DNA from 2 places in the Frondihabitans sp. VKM Ac-2883 genome. Region 1 is predicted to be linked to the other one. Evidence: predicted binding sites of a transcription regulator. Region 1 holds the regulator's gene; the other holds the start of a gene.
What was found. Region 1 encodes HrcA, which represses chaperone genes, less so after heat shock. Its sites were predicted from a motif close to TTNGCACTCGNNNNNNNCGAGTGCNAA; they were not measured.
Positions count from the first base shown of each region.

Region 2: a site for HrcA is predicted at 1,817-1,843, ahead of groL (chaperonin GroEL). Genes of this name have one in related genera too.

Region 1 covers NZ_JADKSF010000004.1:177,177-180,908, forward strand. The annotation lists gene hemW (radical SAM family heme chaperone HemW) at 1-286, shown strand, start outside; gene ITJ49_RS09335 (DUF4870 domain-containing protein) at 531-944, opposite strand; gene hrcA (heat-inducible transcriptional repressor HrcA) at 1,090-2,121, shown strand; gene dnaJ (molecular chaperone DnaJ) at 2,214-3,320, shown strand; gene ITJ49_RS09350 (16S rRNA (uracil(1498)-N(3))-methyltransferase) at 3,323-3,732, shown strand, end outside.
Region 2 covers NZ_JADKSF010000001.1:11,462-15,193, forward strand. The annotation lists gene ITJ49_RS00070 (DUF2332 domain-containing protein) at 1-263, shown strand, start outside; gene ITJ49_RS00075 (DUF3263 domain-containing protein) at 325-594, shown strand; gene ITJ49_RS00080 (LytR C-terminal domain-containing protein) at 624-1,232, shown strand; gene ITJ49_RS00085 (cold-shock protein) at 1,456-1,659, shown strand; gene groL (chaperonin GroEL) at 1,915-3,534, shown strand.

The sequences.
Region 1 (3,732 bases):
GCACCCTGCCGCCTACGCCGAGCGCGTGCTCTCGGGCGTCTTGCCCGCGGCCGGTCGAGAGACCCTCGACGCCGAGACCCGTGCAGTCGAGAACGTCCTGCTGAAGACGAGGATCCGAGACGGCCTGCTCGTCTCCGAGCTCGACGAGACCGGCAGAAAGGCCGTCGCCGGGCTCATCGCCGACGAGTTGGTCGACGGCAGGCGGGCGCTTGCGGGCACGATCCGGTTGACGCTTCGCGGTCGGCTGCTGGCCGACGCCGTCGTGCGCCGTCTGCTCGGCGACTGAGCTCGTCCGCTGCTCGCCCGGCCCTGGCTCGGTGATCGGTTTCGCCGAGTGCCGCCAAATGCTCGCCCGGCAAGATCCGTGCCGGCATATGACGGCACTCGGGGCTTTAGCCAGTGCCTGGCTGGCGGCAGGCCGAGCAGCTTTTGCCGAGTGCCGTCCAATGCGCGCGGTGCCGGTGCCGGCGCCGATGCAGCAATTGGCGGCACTCGGGGGTCCGCCGACGCGCAGCAGCTCGCAGAGCGCCTCAGGGCTTGATGAACTCGATGCTCAGCGGGTAGCGGTAATACTCGCCTCGATTGGCCGCCAGCGCGGCGATGATCGAGAAGACGATGTTGACGACCCAGACGGCGCCCACGATCAGAAGGCCGATACCGACGATCGAGAGGAGGCCGCCGACGAAGCTGGCGATCAGCATCGTCAGCTGGAAGTTGAGGGCGACGCGAGTGTGCTCGCGGATGAAGGGCCCGCGGTCGCGCAACAGCAGGTAGCCGATCAGCGACGGCAAGAAGTAGAAGATGCCGCCCACGTGAATCAGCGTGGCCCAGAGCTTCTCGTCTTCGGGCCGGAGCGGCTGCTGCGGCTGGTTGCCGCCGTAGGGAGGCTGATTTCCGCCGTACGGGCCGTCGGTCGGGGGCGGAGGGGGAGGTGTGCCGGTCATGTCTCGCCAATCGTCGTCGGTCAGCGAGCCTAGCGGCACGCCCCGCCCCACGACCAGGGCTTGTCGGGGGCGTGGAGTACCATTGGCAGTCTCACGGAGCGAGTGCCAGCCGTGCGACGTTCCGAATTTGTGGAGGGAGGCGACCGTGGTCAGCGAGCGAGGTCTCGAGGTTCTCCGCGTCATCGTCCATGACTACGTCGAGTCGCGCGAGCCCGTCGGTTCGAAGTCGATCGTCGAGCGCCACCAGTTCGGTGTCTCCGCGGCCACGATCCGCAACGACATGGCTCTGCTCGAAGAAGAAGAGCTGATCGCCGCGCCCCACACGTCGTCGGGTCGAGTGCCCACCGACAAGGGGTATCGCTTATTCGTCAACCAGCTTGCCGACCTGCGGCCGCTGTCTGTCGCCCAGCGCACAGCGATCGAGACGTTCCTCGGCAACTCGTCCGATCTCGACGAGGTGCTCTCGCGCACGGTGCGGCTGCTGTCGCAGCTCACCAACCAGGTCGCGCTCGTCCAATACCCCACGTTCTCCCGAGCCACGGTTCGTCACGTCGAGCTCGTTCGTCTCAGCGAGACCCGCCTGATGACGGTGCTCATCACCGACTCCGGCCACGTCGAGCAACGCAGCATCGAGACGGCGATCGCGGTCGACGAGGCCTTCGTCGGCGAGCTCCGCGCGAAGCTCAACACCCGTGTCGGCGGCAAGACGCTCGCCGAGGCAGCCGCCGTGCTGACCGCGCTGCCGACCGAGTTCCGCCCCGAGCGCGCCGCCTTCGTGGCGGCCGTCTGCACCGCCCTCGTCGACGAGGCGACGGCAGGCCGGCAAGAACGCCTGGTCATGGCCGGCACAGCGAACCTCGTGCTCACCGAAGACGACTTCTCGGGCAACCTCTTTCCCGTCCTCGAAGCCATCGAAGAGCAGGTCACCCTGCTTCGACTCTTCGGCGAGATGCGCGACGGCCCGGCGGGCGACGCCGACGTCATCGCGCGCATCGGACGTGAGAACGACTCGTTCGGCCTCGGCCAGACGTCGGTTCTCGCTAGCGGCTACACGGCGTCGGGTGGCGAGGTGGCCCGGCTGGGCGTCCTCGGCCCCACCCGCATGGACTACTCAAGCAACATGGCGGCCGTCCGCGCGGTGGCACGCTACCTGAGTGGCCTTCTCGGCAACGACTGAGACGATTTCGCACCCTTTCCCGTCGGATCCTGAGCTTCAGGATCCCTCCCCAAGACTCACCGAATCACCTTACGAAAGCACGACGGAGACCAGTGGCAGATCACTATGACGTCCTCGGAGTCGAGCGCAGCGCGACCCCGGAACAGATCAAGAAGGCGTACCGGAAGCTCGCACGCGAGCTCCACCCCGACGTCAACCCGAGCCCCGAGGCATCGGACCGCTTCAAAGACGTCACGCACGCCTACGACGTCCTGAGCGACCCGCAGCAGCGGGAGCGCTACGACCTCGGCCCGCAGTCGGGCTTCGGGGCCGGTGGTGGCGGCGGCGCCGGTTTCGGTGACATCTTCGATGCGTTCTTCGGCGGAAACCAGCAGCGCCAGGGCCCCAGGTCACGCCGTGAGCGTGGGCAGGACGCCCTGCTGCGCCTCGAGGTCGACCTCGAAGACATCATCTTCGGCGTCCAGCGCGACATCGAGGTCGACACGGCCGTGCTGTGCGAGACCTGCAACGGCTCGTGCTGCGCACCGGGTACCAGCCCGCAGACCTGCGACATCTGCCACGGCACCGGGTCGATCAACCGCCAGGTGCGCTCGCTCCTCGGCAACGTGATGACCTCGAGCCCCTGCGGCACCTGCCGCGGCTACGGCACGGTCATCCCGAACCCGTGCCCGACCTGCCAGGCTCAGGGTCGCGTCCGCGCCCGCCGCACGATCCCCGTAGACGTACCTGCGGGCGTCGACACCGGCATCCGTCTGCAGATGCCCGGCCAGGGTGAGGTCGGCCCCGCCGGCGGCCCGAACGGCGACCTCTACCTCGAGGTCAAGGTCAAGCACCACGACGTCTACAGCCGCAACGGCGACGACCTCCTGGCAACACTCGAGGTGCAGATGGCCGACGCCATCCTCGGCACCACGACCACGGTCAAGGCGCTCGACGGCGACATCTCGGTCGAGGTCAAGCCGGGCACGCAGAGCGCCGACGTCGTCACCATCAAAGACCGCGGTGTCACGAGGCTTCGGGGCACAGGTCGTGGCGACCTCAAGATCGGCATCCAGGTGGTCACCCCGACCAAGCTCAGCCACAAGGAGCGCGAGCTGGTCGAGAAGTTCGCCTCCGGCCGCAAGCACGACAAGCCGCAGCTCTCGCAGTTTCAGCAGGGTCTCTTCGGCAAGCTCCGCGACCGGTTTCTGAACTTCTGATCGTGGCGCACTTCTACCTCGCCGACGAGCTGACCGAGACCTCGGTCGGCTCCGACGTGGTGCTGACGGGCGCCGAAGCCCGGCATGCCGTCACGGTGAGCCGGGTTCGGGTCGGCGAGGGGCTCCGTGTCGGCAATGGGCGCGGGCTCGTCGTCGGGGGCACCGTGCAGGAGGCGAGCGGAGACAGACTCGTGCTTCGCGTCGAGACAGTGGCGGCGGATCCTGGTCCGCTTCGCCGTGTTGTGCTCGCACAAGCGCTTGCGAAAGGCGATCGCGACGAGCTGGCCGTGCAGGCGGCCACCGAACTCGGGGTCGACGAGGTCGTGCCCTGGGCGGCGGGGCGCAGCATCTCGCGCTGGGAGGGGCCGAAGGTGGCCAAGGGCCTGGCACGCTGGCGCGCCATCGTGCGCGA
Region 2 (3,732 bases), on a different contig from region 1:
TGGGGCTCACGCCGGTGGTGGTCTCGACCGGCACCCTCGTCTACCTGCCGGGAGCCAGGCGCCAGGCGTTCGTCGACCTGGTGACCCGGCTCGGCGTGCGGTGGATCGCCTACGAGCGCACCGGGCTGCTGTCGGGAGTGCAGGCGACCGTGTCGGATCCTGGTCGTTTCACAGGGCGACCGGAGGCCTTTGCGACGCTTTCACTCGACGGTGTCGCGCTCGCTGTGGGAGATCCGCACGGGACGCGAGTGCAGCCGGTCTGACGCGTGTCGGGCCGGGCTCGCTACCCGTGCGATCTAGGATGACGGCAACCGGAGGGTGCAGATGCAGAGCGACGAGGAGTACGTGCGCGGTCTCAGCGACCGCGATCGGCGCCTTCTCGACTTCGAGCAGAATGCCCCCGCCTCACCTCCGCGAAAAGCGGCGGCGATCCGGTCGGAACTGGGCCTTTCTGCCCCGCGATACCAGCAGTTGCTCGGTTCGCTCATAGAAAGACCCGATGCACTTGCCTACGCGCCGATGCTGGTCGGGAGGCTGCTGCGCCTGCGCGACTCCCGCGCCGCATCGCGCAGCGCCCGGACCTTCGGCCGCTGACCGCCCGATCACGGAAGACCAGACACCGCATGGCCAAGTTCCCTCAGGACCGTTTCGATGGCGTCCCCGACTCGCTGCTGCGCGTCGGCGCCCACCGCTCCGGCGTTCGGCGGCACGGCGGCCTGATCGTCTTCGCGTGGGCGTTCCTCGCCGTGGGCGTCTTGACGGCGGGCGGCATCGCCTGGCTCACCGTGACCAACGACAGCTTCCAGTTCCGTAGCTCGGCATCGACGAGTTCGAGCACTGCGACGCCGAAATCCTCGGCGACGGGCACCGCCACCAGTGGGGCGACCAAGACACCCGCGGCGACTCCGACAGCCACGCCCCTCGCCGACCCGTCGAAGGTCGACTCCACGAAGACGACCATCACCGTGCTCAACGCGACCACCACCACGGGCCTCGCCTCGACCGCCGGAACCACCCTGACGAACGCCGGCTGGATCGTCGGCAACATGGGCAACGCGTCGTCGCAGGTCTCGACCTCCGTGGTCTACTACGACGACTCGGCGGCCGACAACGAGTCGATCGCCCTCGGCATCGCGAAGTCGCTCGGGATCAACACGGTCGAGCAGAGCACGGCGTTCCCCGGCGCGACGATCACGGTGATCCTCGGAGCCGACTTTAACGCCCAGTCGTGAGCCGTCGGTAAGCAGCGTCTCGCAGCGCTGCGTGACGGAAAATGACGCCTTCGGTTACGGCCGTGTAAACAACAGGCCGTTTGGCGCCTCCCGGTCCAATTTTTCGGGCGGCACCCCCCTTTTCGGCCCGGCTCTTTATTACTATCTGGGATCAGTCGGCCCCTCCGCACCGGTCCGTGCCGGCTGGGCAGCGCCACCGACAGACACAGCTAGGGAGTACGAAATGGCCAACGGAACCGTGAAGTGGTTCAACGCGGAAAAGGGTTACGGATTCATCACCGTCGAGGGAGACGGGCAGGACGTATTCGTCCACTATTCAGCCATCGACATGAGCGGATACAAGGTGCTCGAAGAGGGCCAGGCCGTCGTGTTCGAGGTCGGGACGGGCAACAAGGGCCCCCAGGCCGAAGCCGTACGCCTCGCCTGAGTCGTCAGAGCAGAGAAGCGCCGTCCGCGAGGGCGGCGTTTTTCGTGTGGGCGACCGTTTCGGGAGGCGACGGGCGGGCGGTCTCGGGGGTTTCGGATCCTTGCCCAAGGGGCTCCTGAGAGCACTTGCACTCGATACGGCAGAGTGCCAGAATCAATTGGCACTCTCGATGAGGGAGTGCCAAAAGACTCACCTGATATACGGCACCAGCCGGGGCAGCGTGCCCCACGACGTCCGGGAGGGACGAAAAACCACATGGCTAAGATCATTGCTTTTGACGAAGAGGCCCGACGCGGCCTCGAGCGCGGCCTGAACATTCTTGCCGACGCTGTAAAGGTCACCCTCGGCCCGCGCGGTCGCAACGTCGTTCTGGAGAAGAAGTGGGGCGCCCCCACGATCACCAACGACGGTGTCTCCATCGCGAAAGAGATCGAGCTCGACGACCCCTACGAGAAGATCGGCGCCGAGCTGGTCAAAGAGGTCGCGAAGAAGACCGACGACGTCGCCGGAGACGGCACGACGACGGCTACCGTCCTCGCCCAGGCACTCGTGCGCGAGGGCCTCCGTAACGTCGCCGCCGGCGCCGACCCGATCAGCCTCAAGCGCGGCATCGAGAAGGCCGTCGCGGCCGTCTCCGCGCAGCTGCTCGAGAACGCCAAAGAGATCGAGACCAAGGACGAGATCGCCGCTACCGCGTCCATCTCGGCTGCCGACCCCACCATCGGCGCACTTATCGCCGAAGCGATCGACAAGGTCGGCAAAGAGGGCGTCGTCACCGTCGAGGAGTCGAACACGTTCGGCACCGAGCTCGAGCTCACCGAGGGCATGCGCTTCGACAAGGGTTACCTGTCGCAGTACTTCGTCACCGACCCCGAGCGCCAGGAAGCCGTCTTCGAAGACGCCTACGTTCTGATCGTCAACTCGAAGATCTCGAACATCAAAGACCTGCTGCCCATCGTCGACAAGGTCATCCAGTCGGGCAAGCAGCTCCTCATCATCGCGGAAGACGTCGACGGAGAGGCTCTCGCGACCCTCGTCGTCAACAAGATCCGCGGCATCTTCAAGTCGGTCGCCGTCAAGGCTCCCGGCTTCGGCGACCGTCGTAAGGCGCAGCTGCAGGACATCGCCATCCTCACCGGTGGTCAGGTCATCGCCGAGGAGGTCGGACTCAAGCTCGAGAACGCCACCCTCGACCTGCTCGGCCGTGCCCGCAAGGTCATCATCACCAAAGACGAGACCACCATCGTCGAGGGTGCTGGCGACGAAGAGATGATCGCCGGTCGCGTCAAGCAGATCCGTGCCGAGATCGAGAACACCGACAGCGACTACGACCGCGAGAAGCTCCAGGAGCGCCTCGCGAAGCTGGCCGGTGGCGTCGCCGTCATCAAGGCCGGCGCTGCAACCGAGGTCGAGCTCAAAGAGCGCAAGCACCGCATCGAAGACGCCGTTCGCAACGCGAAGGCCGCCGTCGAAGAGGGCATCGTCGCCGGTGGTGGAGTCGCGCTGATCCAGGCCGGCAAGACCGCTCTCGCCACCCTCGAGCTCGAGGGCGACGAGGCGACCGGTGCGAACATCGTGCGTGTCGCCATCGACGCTCCGCTCAAGCAGATCGCCTTCAACGCGGGCATGGAGCCCGGCGTCGTCGTCGACCGCGTGCGCAACCTCGACGTCGGATGGGGCCTCAACGCCGCGACCGGCGAGTACGTCGACATGCTGGCTGCCGGCATCATCGACCCCGCCAAGGTGACGCGCTCCGCTCTGCAGAACGCTGCCTCGATCGCCGGCCTCTTCCTCACCACCGAGGTCGTCGTCGCCGACAAGCCCGAGAAGAACCCGGCCCCGGCCGGCGACCCCACGGGTGGCATGGACTTCTAAGTCCGCTTCGCTTCACGACTCAGGCCGGTTCCCCCTCGGGGGAGCCGGCCTTTGCCGTTGCCGGTGGGGCGTGCTGCCGGTGGGGCGTGCTGGTGGGGCGCTCTGCGGCAAGGTGACGCGGATCGGCCATTGCGACGTGGCGCGCCGGGTCGGTTTGGCCTAAGCGCGTCGGTTCGTGCGGGGTGGCGCCGGCCGGGC